Vallitalea guaymasensis: one gene and its partner. The protein of the gene in region 2 binds, or shares a complex with, the protein of the main gene of each other region. Links are inferred from orthologs where the notes say so. Each region holds a gene or a part of one and is shown on either strand. Other genes may lie near its edges. The genes, in order: uvrB and pcrA.

Region 1 (17,487 bases), 2.6 Mb from region 2 along the record:
GAATGTAATATTTCAATAAATCCTTACAGTTACCTGCTGGGCATTCTTTATCTTTTACATGAGCTACGTACTCATCCCAGAATACATCCAATGTAGATAACACTGGGTTAGGTGCTGTTTGTCCTAATCCACAAAGAGCTGTATCTTTAATTACACGGCTTAATCTCTTAAGCTCATCTAAATGCTCCATTGTACCTTTTCCAGAAGTTATTAATTCTAATAACTCAGATAAACGCTTAGTACCTACACGACAAGGTGTACATTTACCACAAGATTCTTCTTCAGTAAACTCAAGATAGAATTTGGCTACGGCTGGCATACAGTTATCTTCGTCCATAACAATCATACCACCTGAACCCATCATTGATCCTTTGGCAATTAAGTTATCGAAATCAATAGGTGTATCTAAGTCTTTTTCTGTTAAACATCCACCTGATGGTCCACCTGTTTGAACAGCCTTGAACTTCTTACCGTTCTTGATTCCTCCACCAATATCATAGATAACTTCTCTTAGAGTTGTTCCCATAGGAACTTCAATAAGTCCAACGTTATTAATTTTACCTGCTAAGGCAAATACTTTTGTTCCTTTTGATTTTTCTGTACCGATCTTATTAAACCAATCTGCACCTTTTAATATGATAACTGGGATATTAGCAAATGTTTCTACATTATTAACATTTGTTGGTTTGCCCCAATATCCAGATTCTGCTGGAAATGGTGGTTTAGTAGTTGGTTCTCCACGTTGACCTTCCATAGAATGTATAAGTGCTGTTTCTTCACCACATACGAATGCTCCCGCCCCATATGTAAGTTCTATATCAAATTCAAATCCAGTACCCATTATATCAGTACCTAATAATCCTGCTTCTCTAGCATCATCAATAGCTTTTTGTAATCTCTTAATTGCAAGTGGATATTCTGCACGAATATAAACTTTACCTTTAGTCGCTCCAATTGAGTAACCACAAATAGACATAGCCTCAACAATACTGTGTGGGTCTCCTTCTAAGATAGAACGGTCCATGAATGCACCTGGGTCCCCCTCGTCAGCATTACATACTACATATTTTTGATCTGCTTCATATTTACTAGCAAATTCCCATTTTAAGCCTGTAGGGAATCCTCCGCCTCCACGGCCTCTAAGTCCTGACTCTTTAACAACATTGATTACATCGCTAGGAGTCATTTCAGTTAATACTTTACCTAAAGCGTGATATCCATCACGTGCAATATATTCATCAATATTACTTGGATCTATAAATCCACAGTTTCTAAGTGCAATACGCATTTGTTTTTTATAGAAATCCATATTCTTAGAATCACTAACTTTTGCTTGTGTTTCAGGATCTTCAAATAATAATCTTCCTACTTTTCTACCTTTTACAATATGCTCTTTTACGATCTCTTCAGCATCTTCTGGTTGTACTTGAACATAGAATGTATTATCTGGCAATATTTTTACAACTGGACCTTTTTCACAGAAACCAAAACAACCAGTTTTTAGTACTTTAACCTCGCTGTCCATGTTGTTGATTTTTAGTTGTTCCTTTAGATTATCAACTATTTCCTCGGATTTTGCAGATATACATCCTGTACCTCCGCAAACCAATATATGCATTTTATAGTTAGACATCTTTTAAGCCTCCTAACTTTTTTTATTCAATAGTTTTATGAGTTACAGGGATTATTCCATCAATTAACTCGCCATTTTTAATATGTTTTTCAATAACCTCTTTTGCTCTTTCTATTGTTACATCACCATATACAACTGGTTCACTATTTGGCATAGTTAATTCAATTGTTGGTTCTGCATAACAATATCCCATACAACCAGTTTGTGTTACAACTACGTTGTTAATGCCTTCTTTTGCTAATTCATCAATTAGGAAATTCATTACTTCTCTAGCACCAGATGCAATACCACATGTAGCCATAGCAACTTTTATTTGTATTAAATTATCAATGTTTTCGCCTTTTTCTCTTAATTCTACATTTGATTGAACTTTTTCCTTGATTTTTTTAAGTTCATCAAAAGATTTAATCTTTGCCATTTTTTTTCCTCCTTTTTAAAATACAATTATTTGTATTCTGCAAGAATATCTTTGACCATATCTGGTGTTACACGACCATAGACTTTATCTTCAACCATAACAACTGGAGCAAGTCCACAAGCCCCTACACAACGGAGTGATTGTAGTGAAAATTTACCATCTGGTGTTGTTTCACCAACTTCAATATCTAATTCTTTTTTTAGTTCGTTCAAAACATCTTCAGCACCTCTAACATAACAAGCTGTACCCATACATATTGAAATGTTAAATTCACCTTTTGGAATCATTGTGAAATAAGAATAGAATGTAACTACTCCAAATACTTTTGCTGTTGATATTTTTAATTTTTTTCCTACAAATTTTTGAACTTCTTCTGGTAAATATCCAAAAATATCTTGTGCTTTATGTAAAACACGTATTAGTTCTCCTTTTGTAGTTGGCATTGCATCAATATACTGCTCCAATTCTTGGAACTTTTCATCTGTTAATGCTGAATTAGCTGCCATTTGCTTACCTCCTTATTATATAATGTAAATGATTAACAAATTATATTAATTTATTAATTATAAACCAAAGTTATATATTTAACACGAAAAGCTGCATTATTACCATTTTATGGGGTTAAATCATAAATATCATGTTTTTTCTACAAGTTTTACAAGTATTCAAGTATTCTTCAATTAAGATAACAAAATGGTAGGGATATTTAACCTTATTTAATAAAGTATAATGCTTATTAAACTTAAAAAGGAAAGTCTATTAAAATTCTCATGTTTAAATATGCAATAATGTGTTTAATTAATAACATTAGAAAATACATCAATCCAACACATTAGTATATATATAAATTGAACTGGAATTGTTATTATTACAACCATTAATGAATATTTATAAGTACTACGACTTTCCCTTAATAATATTAATTATTGTTAACAATTCACTTTATAAAATTAGTTCAAATTATTTTCTTATCTATTCATATTGTTTGAGTGCGTTAAATATTGATTCTATATTTTTTTCATTAACTTCTAATGAATTTTTTTTAATTCCAATATACCCTAATTCATGAGCATCTGAAGATTGTATTATATGATAGTCTTTGTATTTTTGTCTATAAGTATCTAAGTTAGAAAATCTAGAAATCTCGAGTATAGAAGTATTCAAATCGTCTGGTATAAATCCTATATTAGCTAATATACTATAACTTGGTCTATCAATGTGAGCAGGTATTGCTATTCCATTGTTGTCATGTATCAAATCTATAACTTCGTTTAATGACATTGCCACAGATGTTAGTAGAAGTTTGTCCAGTTCTTTTATAATGTCATCATTCTCATCCAAAACATATTGATGTCCAAAAACAGTAGATTTATTCTTGATATAAGGTAATTTACTATATAGTTTGCTTTGAACATTGTATACACTCTCAATGTCAGGGAACAATCCTACCACATGTATTTCTTCTTTTGTTTCTATCTCAATTCCTGGAACAACAATAATATCTTTCCCCTTAGCTACTTTAATTACTGCTTCGACATTTTCTGCAGAATTATGGTCAGTTATAGCTATGGCATCTAATTCATTAATCAAAGACATGTTCACAATGTTATTAGGTGTCATGCTATCTTCTCCGCAAGGCGAAAGAGCTGTATGAATATGAAAATCATAGTATAATTTCATAAATCCGCTCCAAATATAGTCTATATTTTTTGTTAATATTTTATCAATTTCGACAAACACACATCCCTGTTATTATAACAAAAATAGAAATAAATGTAAAGAAACTATATTCTACTATTGTTTTATATAACACTTTTTATTATACCATGAAAATAGAGTTTTTCAACAAAAAAACACAATATATTAAGTAAATTACTTCCATCTAAAATTAGTTCTTTTTACTTGTTCCATATTGTTTTTTTCCTTAAGAATATTATTTTTTAACTTTTTTATATTAAATATTGTGAAATAATTATTTTTAAAATTAATATCATATATGATTCAGCAAAATTAATTTTATTAATTTAGGTCTAGTAATCAGTTTTCTTTAATTAAATAACCGATTATACTAAATTATTTAATTTTAATAATTTTACTTATTTACGCAAAATAAAAACCGCTAATAATATATTGATTATGATACATATTATTAACGGTTGTATTAAATTATTTACTTAAAACTTTCTTCAGGAATTGACCAGTATAGGACTTTTTACATTTTACTACTTTTTCAGGTGTTCCTTTTGCTATAACCAAACCACCTTTGTCGCCACCTTCTGGTCCTAAATCTATAATATAATCTGCAGTTTTGATAACATCCAGGTTATGCTCAATTACAAGAACTGAATTTCCTCCATCAACTAAACGTTGTAATATTGTAATCAATTTATTAACATCTTCAAAATGGAGACCAGTTGTTGGTTCATCAAGTATATACATGGTTTTACCTGTGCTTCTTTTACTTAATTCAGTAGCCAGTTTAACCCTTTGAGCTTCTCCTCCTGACAATGTTGTTGATGGTTGTCCTAATCTAATATATGATAATCCAACATCATAAAGTGTTTGAAGCTTTTTCTTGATCCTAGGTATATTTTCAAAGAAGGTAAGAGCTTCTTCAACTGTCATATTCAAGACTTCTGATATGTTTTTACCTTTATATTTAACTTCTAATGTTTCCCTGTTATATCTTTTACCATGACACACTTCACATGGTACATAAACGTCTGGTAAAAAATGCATCTCTATCTTGATTATACCATCACCTTTACAGGCTTCACAACGACCACCTTTTACATTGAAACTGAATCTTCCTTTTTGATATCCTCTCATTTTAGCTTCAGCTGTACTTGCAAATATATCTCTAATATGGTCAAAAACTCCTGTATAAGTAGCAGGGTTAGACCTAGGCGTTCTACCAATAGGTGATTGATCTATAGCTATTACCTTATCTAGATGTTCTAATCCTAACATATTCTTATGTTTACCAGGTTTCATCTTTGCTCTGTTCAAGTCTCTAGCCAATCTTTTATATAGTATTTCATTTACGAAAGAACTTTTACCAGAGCCTGAAACTCCTGTAACACAAGTAAAAATCCCAAGAGGAATATCTATATTGATATTCTTTAAGTTATTCTGGGAAGCACCTTTTATATTAATCCATTTTCCGTTGGTAGCTCTTCTGACTTGTGGAACTTCCACTTTTTTTCTTCCACTTAGATATGCACCAGTTATTGAGTCCTCAATTTTCATGATTTCTTCTGCTGTACCTTCAGCAACAATTTCACCACCATGCTCTCCTGCTCTTGGACCAATATCTACTATATAATCTGCTTCAAACATGGTTTCTTCGTCATGTTCCACTACAATCAATGTATTTCCTAATTTTTTTAGTCTTTTCAATGTATGCAGTAATTTTTCATTATCCCTCTGATGTAATCCTATGCTGGGCTCATCCAAAATATATACCACACCTACTAATCCTGATCCTATCTGTGTAGCTAATCTGATTCTCTGAGCTTCCCCACCTGATAATGTACCAGCTGAACGAGATAATGATAGATAATCAAGACCTACATTCACTAGGAATCCTATTCTAGCATTAACTTCTTTTAGGATTTGTTCCCCAATTATAAGCTGCCTGTCAGTTAATTGAATATTGTCAAAGAAATCTTTGATATCTCTTATTGACATCTCTGTGACCTGTGATATATTTTTACCTCCAAGTGTAACTGCTAGAGCTATAGGATTCAATCTTGCACCATTACAAGCATTACATGGGGTATTGGTCATAAAAGACTCATATTCTTGCTTCATATAATCAGATGTAGTCTCCTTGTATCTTCGATGGAGACTTTGAACCAATCCTTCAAATACAGTTTCATATTGTCCCATACCTTTATCTGATTTGTACTTGACTATGAATTTCTCGCCTTTGGTACCATACATGATAATATCTTTTACTTCATCAGAATATTTTTCATATGGTGTAGTAATCTTAAACTTATATTTTTTACCTAATGCTTCAAACATTCTTCTTACATAACTTTCTTCATTAGAAGCCGAAGCCCAACCAGGGGCAACAATAGCTCCATCTACTATACTTAGCTTTTGGTTAGGAATTATTAATTCAGGGTCAAACTTCATTTTGAAACCTAAACCATGACATTCTGGACAAGCACCAAAAGGATTGTTGAATGAAAATAGTCTTGGTTCAATTTCATCTATACTTATATTACAGTCAGGACATGAAAAGTTTTGGCTGAATGACATTGGTTGTCCATCAATTACATCTATAACTAATAATCCACCAGTCAATTTCATAACTGTTTCAATAGAGTCAGTCAATCTTTTTTCTATCCCTTCTCTTACTATCAATCTGTCTATTACTATTTCTATAGTATGCTTTTTATTTTTTTCTAATAATATTTCTTCTGTTAATTCATACATGTTACCATCTATCTTAGCTCTTACATATCCACTCTTCTTAGCCTGATCCAAAAGTTTGATATGTTGACCTTTTCTACCTCTGACTACTGGAGCCATTATCATTATCTTAGTTCTTTCTGGTAATTTCATTATTACATCTACCATTTGGTCAACTGTCTGTCTATTGATAACTTTTCCACACTTTGGACAATGAGGTATTCCTACTCTTGCATAAAGTAATCTTAAGTAATCATATATTTCTGTAACTGTTCCTACTGTAGATCTTGGATTTCTGCTTGTAGTCTTTTGATCTATTGATATAGCTGGTGATAGACCTTCTATATTATCAACATCCGGTTTTTCCATTTGACCCAAAAACTGTCTTGCATAGGCAGATAATGATTCTACATATCTTCTTTGCCCCTCAGCATATATTGTATCAAATGCTAAAGAAGATTTCCCTGAACCACTAAGTCCAGTAAATACAACGAATTTATCTCTTGGAATAGTTAAGTCTACGTTCTTTAGATTATGTTCTCTTGCACCTTTTATGGTGATTACATCTTTTCCCATACGCCACCTCTTATAATTTATGATGATACAGTTTTTTATTGTAATATATAGTGATTGAATTAAATATAAGCAAAGTTTAATTCAGTGTATTTAATTGTTTTTTTAATTCGTATAATTCATCTCTTAGCTGTGCAGCTCTTTCAAATTGCAGATCCATAGCAGCCTGTTTCATATCTTTCGAACATTTTAGGATTTTAACTTCTAATTCTTCTTTACTCATGGATTCAGGATCTTTTGTTAATTCATAAGTTGCTTCAGATTCTGCAACCTGAGTTATACGAATAATATCTCTTACTGGTTTATTAATGGTCTCAGGTATTATATTATGTTCTTTATTGTACTGTTTTTGAATACTTCTTCTTCTATTAGTTTCACTAATAGCTCTATTCATACTATCAGTAATAATATCTGCATACATAATAACTTTACCTTCAACATTTCTTGCAGCACGTCCTACTGTCTGAATCAATGCAGTTTCAGAACGTAAAAAACCTTCTTTATCTGCATCAAGTATAGCTACTAAAGTAATTTCTGGTATATCTAATCCTTCTCTAAGCAGGTTAATACCAATAAGAACATCAAAAACATCCATTCTAAGATCACGTACTATCTCTATTCTTTCAAGGGTATCAATATCTGAATGTAAATACCTAACACGTATACCTGATTCTTTCATATAATCAGTTAAGTCCTCAGCCATTCTTTTTGTCAAAGTTGTAATCAATACCTTGTTTTTATTTTCAATCTCTCTATTAACATTGGATATTAAGTCATCTATTTGACCTCTTACTGGTTTAACTTCTATCTTAGGGTCTAACAAACCTGTAGGTCTAATTATCTGTTCTGCCATTAATTGCTTATGGTCATATTCATATGGTCCTGGTGTTGCTGAAACAAACAATACTTGATTTAACTTACTTTCAAATTCTTGAAAATTGAGAGGTCTATTATCTTTAGCTGAAGGTAATCTAAATCCATACTCTACCAAAGTTGATTTTCTGGACTGGTCACCTGCATACATACCTCTTACTTGAGGAACCGTCATATGAGATTCATCTATAATAAGTAAAAAGTCATCAGGAAAATAATCAAAAAGAGTGTGTGGAGGAGCCCCTGGTGGTAAACCAGTCAAATGCCTTGAGTAGTTTTCTATACCTGAACAGAATCCTGTTTCTCTGATCATTTCCACATCATAATTAGTTCTTTGTGCAATTCTTTGGGCTTCTAATAACTTGTCATTTTCTCTAAATGACTTAACCACTTCTGTTTTTTCTTTTTCTATAGAGTTTATAGCTCTTTCTATTTTGTCTGTTTCAATTACATAATGAGACGCAGGAAATATGGCTATATGTTCCATATAACCTAGTATTTCACCAGTAATCACGTTGATTTCTGTTATCCTATCTATTTCATCTCCAAATAATTCAATTCTCACTGCTCTGTCAGAAGAAGCGGCAGGAAATACTTCAATGACATCGCCTCTAACTCTAAAAGTACCTCTGACAAAGTTCATATCATTTCTCATATATTGAATATCCACTAGTTTCCTCAATATTTCATCTCTGTCTTTTGTCATACCAGGTCTTAAGGAAAGTACCATATTTTTGTAATCTATTGGACTACCAAGTCCATATATACATGATACACTGGCTACAATAATAACATCGTCTCTTTCTGCTAAGGATGCTGTAGCGGAGTGTCTTAGTTTATCTATTTCTTCATTGATTGATGAGTCTTTTTCTATAAAAGTATCTGTATGAGGGACATATGCTTCTGGCTGATAATAATCATAATAACTTACAAAGTATTCAACAGCATTATTTGGAAAAAACTCTTTGAATTCACTATACAGTTGGGCGGCTAATGTTTTATTATGCGCCATAATCAAAGTTGGCTTTTTTAATTCTTTTATAATATGCGCCATAGTAAATGTTTTCCCTGAACCTGTGACTCCTAGTAAAGTCTCGAATTTATTACCATCTTGAAATCCCTTAGCCAATTTTTTAATAGCTTGAGGTTGATCTCCTGTAGGATTAAACTCTGAATGAATTTCAAATTTTGACATATTATCACCTCTATCTCAGTATTTGCACATCAAATCAATTATCCTAGTATTTATAGATAATTAATTCAATCTTATTAAGCTAATATCATAAGTTAAATAAAAATAATTACCATCTTATACTAATTATCAAAAACATAATATATATGTATATAAACAATCATTATTTTAGTCTTAACCATTATATCATATTAGCAAAAAAAAGCAAACATATGTTTGTGCAAAATTTATCCAATATTTTATTAGCTCATTATATTATTAGATTGGACCAGTCAAAAAGCTTCAATTAAATTATAAAATATAGTTTTAGATGAGATTATAGTATTATTATAAATTATCTTTTCATATTTATTTACAACTTTTAAATATTATGTTATATTTTTATTATTAATGATATTCAATTCCCAATATATTGTATTTACTCATAAATACAATATATATATGAAAATGAAAGGATGAAATCAAATGAAAAAACGTATTATTACATTAACAATGGCATTTTTACTCTTATTAAATTTATCGAATGTATCATCTCAAGCACAACTAACTGACCCTGAGTTTTATGTATTGACTTTATCAGGCAAGTATATTGTATTACCATATGATCCAACTTTTACAATTGAGTATGTAAAATATATGATTCAATGTAGAGAAGGGATCTCTAAAGATTACCAAAAACTTTATTATGCAGGAAAATATTTAGAAGATGGGCGATGTTTATCTGACTATAATATCCAAAAATACTCTAAATTGAGTTTAGTTATAAGGTACTATAGTCGTTTATGACATATTAAACAGTTTAAGTAACGAACTTAAATCAATAAAATTGAGTTACCTTGTTAAATTTTCTAAAGACCTCAATCCATTAGATTTTAAACTAATAGATGAAGGTCTTTTTATATCTTAAACTGGAGATATATTAAATCATTGTTAAGGGCAAACAAAATGAAGTTATATTCCATACTTATATGATACATGTATTGACTAGTTCCTTCAAGTTCATAACATTCTATCTATACTTTTGGTTTATTAAGTATACGCCATGATTTAATTTATACCAATACATTTTTCATTTTTATCCAAATAATTAACTGACTACTTGATAAAATATAAATAAAAAAGTTATTGACCCGTTCCAAAGTTGAAAACGACAATAACTCTTGCATATGAAGATATTTTTTTCTGCCTGAACTAATATTTAACATGATATTCTTTTAAATCTATTTTATTTTTATAAGTAATATAGTCCTCATCACAAGAAAACCAAAGTGCTGGTTCACCAGATATTTCCCCAATAATATTTCCATGCAAATCAGCAGAATAGATATTACTATTATCCAAACGATTAATAAACAAAATCTTTGTATCTGTTAATAAAAAATATGTTGTAACTATATCTGACATTTTTACATGTGTTTCTGTAACCGTATCGTATTTTGATAATATTAGTTTATCACCTATATAATAAATAAATCTTCCGTCATAAGCTATATTTTTATTAGTAGGGATATCTATACTACTTATCTTTTCCGTTTTTCTATTTACTCGTTTCACGGTATTACTCATTACAAAATACAAATATTCTCTATCAAGAAAAAATGCTGACACCCCTTTTAAGAATTGCCACTGTTTATTTTGCGAATCACCTAATCCAATAAAACTATCATTACGTATAAAAAAATTATTCTTCTCAAAAATTATTTTCTCATTAAATGTTTTAGTATCAAGTTCTACAACTGTTATTTTACTAGTTACACCACCAAGATGTGGATTCTTAGATTTATCAATATTGTATTTTATATAATAAACAAAAGAGTCTTTTCCAAAAATCATCATTTCTTCTTTAATAAGTTCCTTTATAGGATTTCTGACCAGGTCATTTTTCTCACCTGTTGCTTTATCTTCAAACACAAGTCTTATATTTTCCAAATCTGATTCATCTACATAGTACCGATATTTTTCACTTTCATAAGATCTTCTTGTATTTGTATTAAATACACACGATTCATTAATGTTTGTCTTTGAGCAACCACTTAAGTTCAATATTAAAATACAAGATATTAGTATTACTGTTACTTGTTTTATTTTTTTTATATGTATTTTGTTCCAAATATTTTTGTTATTTTTGTTTATTACTTTTAACATAATAATACACAAACAAATTGCACTAACTAAAAAAATTAATAATGTCGTATTACTTATTTCTTTAAAAATAGCAACTTTTTCTTGTGTAAAAAAATCTATTTGATACTCATACCCTTTAAAAAAACGTACTCCTAACATAAAAGAAAGTGGTAAAGGAAAAGAATATATTAGTCCCAAATCAAAACCAAAATAGGGGATTAATATAAAAGCAGCACATATAAATACTGCTAATGAATATTTTTTTACAATCACAGATACAAACATAATAAGTATTGCAAAAAAGAGAAAACCAAATAACTTTAATCCGCTTACAGCAAAAAAAGTTTGTATAAGGGATATACTTTTTGTCCCTGTACCAAAATACGAAAGGCTTTGAAGAGGATAATTACCATTCACAAGACTATACTTCTGATTAACAAAAACAAATTTCAGTATAAAGGTTGTAATACATAAAAAAGCAACAATACAAAAAACAAATATTGTTTTATGCACCGAATAATTTTTTTTGCCCTTTATTGATGTCAATACTAAAGTATCCATTTTGTTGTCATACTCATAACAAAATACAGGAGTAACTAAAATTAAAATTAAAATGGTTAAAAATAAGTCTAGATTATCATCTGTAAGTAATGCATTCCAACCATTTGTATATAAAAAAAATCTATTATTTTGATTTTCTCTAACATAGATATATTGATTATAAATTTCATCAAATCCCTTTTCATTCTCTAAAATGGTTTCAAAGTTTACACATTGTTCATTAAAAACATTTTCAGTGATACTTCCATCATAATAGTCATTATATAATTTATCTGATGATATATTAGCGTTCATTATTTTTTTAGCTTCATTTTCTATGAAATCAATTTTTTTAGGAGTGCATTTACCATCAATCTTATCCATATAGTAAGTATATTCATTCTTAAATAATTCCATTTCTGTATTATAAGGCTTATCAGCAATAACTAAATAAGCTATGTTAATCAAAAAGAATAACCCAATAAAAAATAAGCCCTTTTGATATATCAACATTTTTTTTGCTTCATAAAAAATTATTCTCATGATATCCCCCCTTTTTTAATGTTAACAACATTTTTTTTTGAAACTTTGTATATTAAAATAATACTTATAATAAGGAGACACCCAGCAAATACTATTGCAACAATATAACTTAACATAGGTACACCAAAGATATTTACAAATTCTATTTTCCCAAATAACTCTCTATTAATAAGAAGTATAAAGGGATTTATTACTTTATTAATTATATAACCTGATCCTCTATATTTTTCACATAAAAAAATAATAACAAGAATTATACTCAAATTTATAATAAAAGGTACTAACGCATTATTAAAAAACTCTGAAATAAATAGAAACATCATACCTATTACAAGCATCCCAATCATTTTAAATATCCCTGATATTACTATGTATTGTCCTATAGTTATATTGATAGAAGAAGCTAAAAAATTTTGTATTGTGTAGATAGGTAAGTTTATTGTAACAAAAGAGTTAAAAGCGATGGAAAAACAAATAAAATCTAGTATTAAAAACCATAAAGTTATACCTACTATAAAAGTAGAAGTAGCTATAATTTTAGCAGTTGTAGTTCTTTTTCCACCATAAATACTAGTTGATAGCAAAATATTCATTTGGGATTCTTTCTCATTTACAAAAACATTTACTATACCATATAAACACAAAAATAAAATTAGTAATATTGAAAAATCATAGTGTAAATAGCTTTGATACATTTCTAAGTATGCAAAATTTGAAATTACTCTTTTTGCGAATAAATTAGCAGTAATAACATTTTTTTTATATTCGTATTCATTACCCAGTTTCTTGAAAAACTTCATATTATTTCTTGCATTATTAACAATATTATTAGCCCTACTTTTGTACATATATGCATATTCCATTGGTTGTACATAAAGCCATTTCAATAAATAATAATCGCTATATACATTTCCTGTATAAGTATTTGGATTATCTATTCTCGTACTCGCAGTTATATCAGCTATTTCATTTTCTAATGGTCTATAAATTTTTAATAATTTATCAATCTTATCTTCTGTTATAACACCACTAAATTCATTATAAAGTTCCCAATATATATTCTCCCATTTTGTAGATGTCTCAGTGCTTTTATCCGCTAGTAGAGAATTCTGCTGATAAACATTATTAATTTTAAAAATATCAATAATACTAAAAATTATAATCGTAATTAAAATGGATCTTCTGAAAAAAAGTTTTCTATATTCATAATGGATTAGTTTTAACATACATTATCCTCCCCACAATAATATAGAAATACGTCCTCTAAATTTGGTTTTACATTTTTAGCTTTTACATCTGGCTTTTCATTAGAAATTATTCGTAATAAAATATCGTTGTTATCTCTTAATATATTACTTATTTTATATTTTTCATATCTGTCATCAATTTTACTATTTGTTGTTGTAACCGTCCATACTTTACCTTCAATCTCATCAATAAGAACAGTAGGAGTATCCTGTTTTATAAGATGCCCCTCTTTTAAAATTATTACCTGATTAGCTATAAATTCTACATCAGATACTATATGAGTAGCAAGCAATACAATACGATTCTCCGAAAACTTTGAAATCAGATTCCTAAATCTAATTCTTTCTCTAGGATCAAGCCCTGCTGTAGGTTCATCTAAAATTAAAATTTTAGGATCTCCCAACATTGCTTGTACGATTCCTACTCGTTGTCGCATACCGCCTGATAAAGCTCCTATTTTCTTATAATATACATCTCTTAAATTGACAATCTCTAATAGTTCTTTAGCTCTCTTGATACCTTCATTTTTGGGAATATTTTTTATTGCACACATATATTTAAGAAAATCCAATACCTCAAAATTTTTATAAAACATAGGATACTGCGGAAGATATCCTATATACGACAAGAATTCAGAACCAAGTTTTTTAATATTTATTTCATCAATAAAAATATTACCTGTATCACTTTTTAAAATACCTACAAATATGTTTAAAAGTGTAGTTTTACCTGCTCCATTTGCTCCTAGAATTCCATAAATACCTTGATTTAATTCTGCACTAAAATTATCTAATACATACTTTTTTTTATATTTTTTTGAGATATTATCAAACATTATTTTCATCATGAAGCCTCCTAAAAATTAAATGCACTAATTTTTGTTTCGATACTATCTCGTTGAGAATTTCCAAGCATAACAATGCAAATCTTTGAATCATCTATAATACGAATTAGGGGTTCTCTGTTAAAATATATAGAATTCTCATCTTCTATAATCTCTTCTTTTATTAGTTTACCACTCTCCATATTATAAATTCTTACAACTAATCTCTTATTACTCGTATCAATAATAGACGTTGCAAAATATCTACCTAATTCAGAACAATGAATACTACTACTTTCCTTTTGTGAAGAAAGTTTATATATTCTTTCTTTTTCAGTTGATAAATTCATTGTCATTAGTCTACCTGTCGGAGTTCTTGAATCTTCCATCAAGACTATAAATGAATCATATATTACTGAACTGGATGTATTATATTCTGGTTTTCTTTTGTTAATAAGTCCTGTACCATCTATATTTAGTACTCCATAGGTGGTAAAAGAAACTTTACCCTCTATAGGAGGAATGTCAAAACTCTCTGCAGTAAATGCAATTTTACTCCCATTATCAGCAAATGAAATTCTTCTCATACCTACAATACCTAATCGTTCAGCATTATTTTCAGCAGTAAAATCGATTAATGTAGTTTTATTTTTTTCATTTATATCATATAGAAATAAACCTTTATTTGTTGAATAAGCTAATTTTTTACCATCATTTGATATTGCAATATTTTCAGTGGAAATCCATCTATTATCACCAGTTACCTCACTAATATTAATCACTTTTGTTTGTTTTAAATTCTCATCATAGAATATACATCTATGATTAGTATTATCTGTCAAAAAATCTCCATTTCCATTGTTACCATCATCTTTCAGAATTCCAATGGCAACGTATCCATTATCAATTTTTTTTAGATTCTCACATAAAAAGCTATTTTGGGTTTCAGAAATAATACTTCTATTTTGTAAATTATATGAATATATTTTATCTGATGAAACTAAAATATTTCCGTTATTTCCATAACTTATATTCTTAATCTTTCCTTCTATCTTTGATATATCAATTATTCCTGTTAAATCAAAGCTACTTGGAGTATAATCTTTATTATCCTTTGATTCATTATCAGGCGATACTATATCCTTATATAATAAAATTGATGAAGTCTTTTCCAAATAAACATTTTCATTATAATAATCTTTAGAGTTTGTTGGCACTGAAATAGCATAAAATGTATTTAAATCATTTAACTGGTTAATATCAATTTCTGCATCAATAACACATACCTTTCCTTTTTCTATAGTTGTATTAAATGACATTAATTCATCATTAGCTATTGGATGATGATTAATATAAAATGTAGTTTTGTATTTTGCTCCAGGTACACCACAAATCTTGTATGTTACATGCATTTTTTCGTTTTCTTCAACTTTCAAATTACTCATCACTTGATTACCATTGTAATAAATTTTAGTTAATATATCTGATTTAAGGTCTTCTTCGGTAATCACCTTATACATTGAACTTAACTCATTCTTAATAAACTCATTAGTTATTGGATATGTCGATATCTGTGTATCTGAAAGATAGCTTCTTTGAGAATAGAGAGAACTATCTAATTCATTTGTATCCTTATTAAATTTCATAGGTATTTCAACAGGCAAAATAGAATGATACAATCCATAACTAGATGTATCCTTCATATTTGGTATAAACTCTGGAAAATAAATACTTGTAACTGTTAAATTAACAGTATCACCTTTTTTTCCCGTGATAGGTGTAAAAATAAAATTATAGTTGACAGGCTCATTATCTTTAGTTAATTTTAGATTATGCATATACTCATAAGGTCCATTAGTGTCATTAATTTTATAAGGTTGAGGTACTCCATCTATAAAAAGTAAAAATCCTACATTTTTTGCTTCGCCTTCAGCTGTTACTTCATATTCAAGGTTAATTTCACCACCATCATATTCTAATGGTAGTAGTTCACCCTCCTTATCTAATCTAGGATGTGGAACTCTATGACCTATAGACCCTAGAACCACAGTATCCTTTTCATTTTCAAATGGATTATCTGTTTCAGATACTTTAGAAGAGCTATTGGAGTTATCAACTTCGGCAATTTGTTTATTACTATTATTCTTATTACATCCTGTTAAGAGTATTATTATTAATACTGAAATTATTAATGTATATATCTTGTTCATCTTTATCACTTCTTTCATATTTAGATTACAAAATCTTTATATATCAATTTAATAAATGATTAATAATTATGCTTTTACTATATATAAATGTTTATAACATTTTTAATATTTAATTATAATTAATATACTAAAAAACCCTATAATAATATTTGACTCATAGTAATAAAATAATACAAAAGGAGTAGGTAATGTTAACTCCCTTTGTATTTTCAACATCACATTTTACTATAACTGTAAAAATTTATATGTTATATTAATATATATAAATTTTAAATTTTAGTATATGTATATACCGCCTTTGCACCATATTTAGATCCATTGCGCACTTCATGTGTTGCATATATTGAATACATACCTTCTGATAAAGGATACCATTGCCAATAATGTTCAATTTCTCCTCTATCACTTAAAGTTGAATTTTCACTGATGTCATTACCATTTATATCTTTAATTACTGATTTTATTCCTAATTGAGCATTGTCATTATTATAGGTAACAGTAGTTTCGTGATAACCCATTGCACCAATACCAGCTGATTCAAGATATCCTTTTAGTGTACCATATCCTGGAGCTTTTACTGAACTACTGTCTGTCTCATTTGCATATGCACATACACTCATAGTTAATACAATTACTAATGATAGTAAAATTGATATAGATTTTTTTGTTTTTTTCATACTTGTATCCTCCTAAGATTATATTTATTCTATTATGTTTAAGTCCATAAATAACATGTAAATTCTATGTTGGCATAAAAGACATCTAATGTTACATTAATTTAAATTCTAATCTTGAAATTAATCACACCCTTATATTCTTTGAACGTTCATTCTGATATTCATATATATATTTATTAGAAAGTCGTCACTCTCTAAAATATCAGCTACT
Region 2 (4,609 bases):
AGGTGGCAAATTAATTTTTTTATTTCTATAATGACTATAAACCCTGCATTTATCGGTACAATTTACAAACAGTCTCCACATGAACAGTATGCGGAAACATATCCACACACCTAACTCTCTCAACCTTATAACCTCTACTCAAAAACACTTCCAAATCCCTAACCAAAGAAGTTGGTTTACAACTAACATAAACAATCTGCTCCACGCCATAATCAATAATCTTATCAAGAGCCTTAGGATGAATACCATCTCTTGGTGGATCTAATACAATAATATCCGGTTTATCCGTAAGCTCATCAATAACCTTCAACACATCCCCAGCTATGAACTTACAATTACCAAGCCCATTCAACTTAGCATTCTCCTTAGCCGCCTCAACAGCTTCCTCAACAATCTCAACCCCTACAGCCTTCTTTGCAACAGGCGCTAACATCTGAGTAATAGTCCCCGTGCCACTATAGAGGTCAAATATAACCTTATCCCTAGTCTCACCAACATAATCCCTTACTACAGAATACAGTTTCTCTGCACCTAGAGAATTAGTCTGAAAAAATGAAAAAGATGAAATACGAAATTCTAATCCAAGGAGTTTCTCAACAAAATAATCCCTGCCATACAGCTTTCTGATCTCGTCCACCTTAACTGCATCTGCTAGATTATCATTTATAGTATGCATTATAGATACTATTTTCCCATCCAGATTACAATTATTCAACTCACCAACCCATTCACTAAGGTCAAAATCCATCTGAGAAGAAGTAACCAGATTAACAAGAATCTCTTGTGTATTAACAGCTTTCCTAACTACCAAATATCTAAGATAACCTTCATGTGTTCTCTTATAATAATAAGGTATATCTCTCTCAGAAAAATAATCAAGAGTAGTCTTAAGTATCACATTAAAATCATCACTAACTATCTTACAATCATCAACTGTAACAATATCATACAATGACGCTTTTCTATGCATACCTAATGCAAGAGGTCCATCCTTATACTCATCACCAAAGCTATACTCCATCTTATTACGGTAATTAAACTCCATAGGACTCTTAGTTATACCTTCATATTCATAATGGGTACCTAATGTATCTAATAACTCTAGAACCTGTGATTCCTTCAACTTCAATTGCTCTTCATATGGTAAAGACTGATATAAACAGCCTCCGCATTTGCCAAATACCTTACATGGAGCTTCACCTTCCATAGGTGATTTTTCTAATATATCTAATGCTCTAGCAACTATTTTATTTTTTCTTTTCTTAGTTACTACAGCTTTTATTTTCTGTCCTGGTATTACATTCTTGACAATAACTTTCTCTGAATCTATATTTATAATTCCCTTATTAGGAAATTCAACTTTCTCAACAATACCTTCAATAATATCTTTCTTCTTCATATAAGTCTCCTCAATAGTACCGTTATAATAATAATTACAGTATTTAATATACCGTTAACTCTTTATTGCTTAAAAATAGCGGAGAATACTTTCTCCGCTGTAATTCTTACTATTCTTCAGATTGTGACTCTTCTACTGTTTCGTCTGAGCTGTAATTGTCACTTTCTTCATAATCCATATCTTCAAAATCTTCATCTTCGAATTCCTCAAATTCCTCGAAATCCTCTTCGTCTTCAAAATCTTCGAATTCATTTGGGGCTAGCAACTTGTATAATGCAAAAGCTCCTGCGGCAACTGTAACTACACCAAGTGCCACCCAAACCCATGTCTTGCTTTTATGTTCCTTGTCTTCCTTATCATTACCTTTAAACTTCTTTAGCAAGTCGTTTACCTGCATCATATTAAGGAACTCTTCTTTGTTAAATTTCTCAATCATACTTACACCAACCCTTCTTTTGAATATTTTGTATAATTATACCATTATTCTTAGCATTTTTAAACCAATTTTATTCTTATTTTCATTAAAATTTTATTAAACTCTTAATATTTTAAGCTTTTTTAAGATTTGCTAGTCTAGCCATGAGTTTTTTTACACCAGCACTTGGAAAATTAACTGTAACTTCGTAGTCTGCTCCTCCTGGTTGTATAGCAAGTACCTCACCTATACCAAATTTCATATGTTTGACTAAATCCCCTACTTCATAGTTAAGGGTAAAGTCTCCAGGAGCTGGCATCTTATTTGCGTTCTTTTTAACCACATATGGATTGGACTTCAAGAAACTATGAGCATTTTTTCTAAAACTGGTTTTCTCATTAGGCATGTCCTGTATTGGTTTTGTGTACTCTAGATCAAATAGCTCATTATTTATCTCTCTAATGAATCTTGATACTTGATTATATTGAGTCATACCTCTAATCATTCTAGAATTAGCACCTAAGAGATATAGTTTCTGTTTAGCTCTTGTAATACCTACATAGCATAATCTTCTTTCTTCTTCAATATCCTCTTGTTGTCCTGAAGATATGCTCATATAGCTAGGGAACAGACCATCTTCCATACCAGAAATGAAAACGCAAGGGAATTCTAAGCCTTTAGCGCTATGCATAGTCATAAGAACAACAACATTTGTCTCTTCATTATAGTTATCTATATCAGCTATAAGGGCTACTTCCTCCAAGAAACCATTTAAGGTTGGTTCCTCTTCGTTATTCTCATATTCAGTTAACTTGGAAATCAATTCTCCAATATTGTCAATTCTTCCATGTGCCTCATCAGTACCTTCCGCTTCAAGCTCTTTGACATAACCTGTCCTCTCAATAACTTCATTGGTTAAATCAACTAGACTCATGGTTGCCATCTCAACTCTTAATGTTCTGATAAAATGGGTAAATGCTTCCACTTTCTTAGAAGAACGTGTCATATTTGGTATCTGGCTCACTTCACAAAGTGCGTCGAAGAAATTCACATCATTATTATATGCATAATTTTCTACTTTATTAATTGTTGTTGTACCAATTCCTCTTCTTGGAACATTTATTATTCTTTTTACAGCTATATCATCTGTACTGTTATTTATAGTTTTAAGATATGCTAAGATATCTTTTATTTCTTTTCTTTGATAGAAAGATGTACCACCCACGATTTTATAAGGTATATTGTTAAGTATGAATCTTTCCTCAATAACACGTGATTGAGCATTGGTTCTATATAGGATTGCGTAATCCTTGAAATCTCTGCCTTCTGATTCAATGCCTTTTATTATCTCACCAGCCATGAACTCTGCTTCAGCTTGTTCATTCTGAAGGCATCTATAATTAATCAAATCTCCTGATTCATTATCTGTATAGAGGGTCTTATTTTTTCTGCCATAGTTATTACTGATTACTTGATTAGCAGCTTCTAGAATATTTTTTGAAGAACGATAGTTCTGCTCAAGTTTTATGACTTCAGCGTTTCTAAAATCTTTTTCAAAATCAAGTATGTTACTAATATCAGCACCACGGAATCTGTAGATAGACTGGTCATCATCACCAACAACACATAGATTTTTGTATCTGCTTGCCAGTAGACCTACAAAAATATATTGCACATGGTTGGTATCTTGATATTCATCCACCATTATGTATTTAAACTTATCCTGATAATATGATAGTACATCTGGGCAAAGCCTGAAGACTTCAACCGTCTTTACTAACAGGTCATCAAAATCAAGTGCATTGTTCTTCTTAAGCCTATCCTGATACATTGTATATACTTTTGATACTACTTGATCCCTGTATTCATAAGCTTGTTTTTCAAATTTTTTAGGAGTAAGCAATTTATCTTTTGCAGAACTTATACTGCTTAGAATACTATTTTCTTTGAACTGCTTAGGGTCAACATTAAGCTGTTTCATGCAGTCACGGATTAATTTTTTCTGGTCATCAGTATCATATATAGTAAAATATCGGTCATATCCTATTTTATCAATATGACGTCTTAGTATCTTAACACATGTGGAGTGGAACGTACTTACCCATATATCCTCACTTCCAGAGCCCACAAGGTTGTCTACTCTTTCTCTCATCTCTTTAGCTGCTTTGTTGGTAAAAGTGATTGCAAGAATATTCCAAGGAGCTACTTTCTTCTCTTCTATGAGATAAGCTATCCTATGTGTCAATACTCTTGTTTTTCCTGATCCTGCTCCAGCTAATATAAGCAAGGGGCCCTCTGTATGTAATACTGCTTTTTTCTGTTCCTTATTCAAAGAGTCATATCTTTTATCCATATCTATTACCACCTATAGTAAAGTTTTTCATATACATAATATAATATCATATCGAACATAAATTCGCTAGAGCAAAATAGGACTATTCGAAAGTATTTGCGTCTCAATATAATACACTTAATTTAACAAACTTCTTGCTAAGTAGTTTTATATACTATATAATAAATATAATGCATAAAATACAATATATAGACATTTTTATTATTGATTAGTTATCTTTTTTAAGTGCTACTCATCATATAATGAGGTGATAAATTAATGAATTATTTAACGTATATGAAAAAATTATTAAACCAACTGGAGAACATGGATCATGTTTATTCAAAGGACATACCTAATATAAGCCTGTATATGGATCAAGTAACTACATTTATGGATGATAATCTAGGCTCCCTAAAACGTAGGGATGAAGATAAAATATTAACTAAGACAATGATTAACA

What was found.
Region 1: the proteins of pcrA (region 2) and uvrB are in contact, whole or in part, in a crystal structure (PDB 7EGT), measured with the Thermus thermophilus proteins. The link is inferred for Vallitalea guaymasensis from one-to-one orthologs. Residues at the interface, in WP_096412145.1 of Thermus thermophilus: His654, Arg656, Phe657, Gln666, Asp668, Glu669, Lys680, Arg681, Leu682, Ser683, Lys685, Tyr686, Ala687; in WP_096411307.1 of Thermus thermophilus: Glu23, Leu25, Arg26, Asp27, Gly28, Glu29, Arg30, Phe31, Arg55, Glu326, Asp327, Phe328, Glu379, Ser382, Gln383, His398, Gly400, Arg401.

What each region holds. Positions count from the first base shown.
Region 1 is NZ_CP058561.1:3,525,302-3,542,788, reverse strand. What follows is about bases 6,621-9,614. They hold uvrB (excinuclease ABC subunit UvrB), read right to left. Parts: upstream 9,115-9,614; coding sequence 7,126-9,114; downstream 6,621-7,125. Other genes in these bases: HYG85_RS15140 (ubiquitin-like protein), read left to right, coding at 9,577-9,614; uvrA (excinuclease ABC subunit UvrA), read right to left, coding at 6,621-7,049. Outside these bases: HYG85_RS15170 (NADH-ubiquinone oxidoreductase-F iron-sulfur binding region domain-containing protein), read right to left, coding at 1-1,633; HYG85_RS15165 ((2Fe-2S) ferredoxin domain-containing protein), read right to left, coding at 1,656-2,051; NADH-quinone oxidoreductase subunit NuoE, read right to left, coding at 2,078-2,557; HYG85_RS15155 (PHP domain-containing protein), read right to left, coding at 3,024-3,731; more of uvrA, read right to left, coding at 4,218-6,620; more of HYG85_RS15140, read left to right, coding at 9,615-9,897; HYG85_RS15135 (hypothetical protein), read right to left, coding at 10,303-12,318; HYG85_RS15130 (ABC transporter permease), read right to left, coding at 12,315-13,544; HYG85_RS15125 (ABC transporter ATP-binding protein), read right to left, coding at 13,538-14,410; HYG85_RS15120 (TolB-like translocation protein), read right to left, coding at 14,422-16,599; HYG85_RS15115 (hypothetical protein), read right to left, coding at 16,869-17,276. UniProt on the Escherichia coli protein: The UvrABC repair system catalyzes the recognition and processing of DNA lesions. A damage recognition complex composed of 2 UvrA and 2 UvrB subunits scans DNA for abnormalities.
Region 2 is NZ_CP058561.1:943,294-947,902, forward strand. Bases 1,558-4,489 are described here. They hold pcrA (DNA helicase PcrA), read right to left. Parts: upstream 4,168-4,489; coding sequence 1,948-4,167; downstream 1,558-1,947. Other genes in these bases: HYG85_RS04210 (hypothetical protein), read right to left, coding at 1,558-1,835; HYG85_RS04220 (DUF1836 domain-containing protein), read left to right, coding at 4,426-4,489. Also shown: 23S rRNA (uracil(1939)-C(5))-methyltransferase RlmD, read right to left, coding at 50-1,399; more of HYG85_RS04210, read right to left, coding at 1,509-1,557; more of HYG85_RS04220, read left to right, coding at 4,490-4,609. UniProt on the Escherichia coli protein: A helicase with DNA-dependent ATPase activity. Unwinds DNA duplexes with 3'-5' polarity. Translocates on single-stranded DNA with 3'-5' polarity. Initiates unwinding more efficiently from a nicked substrate than double-stranded DNA.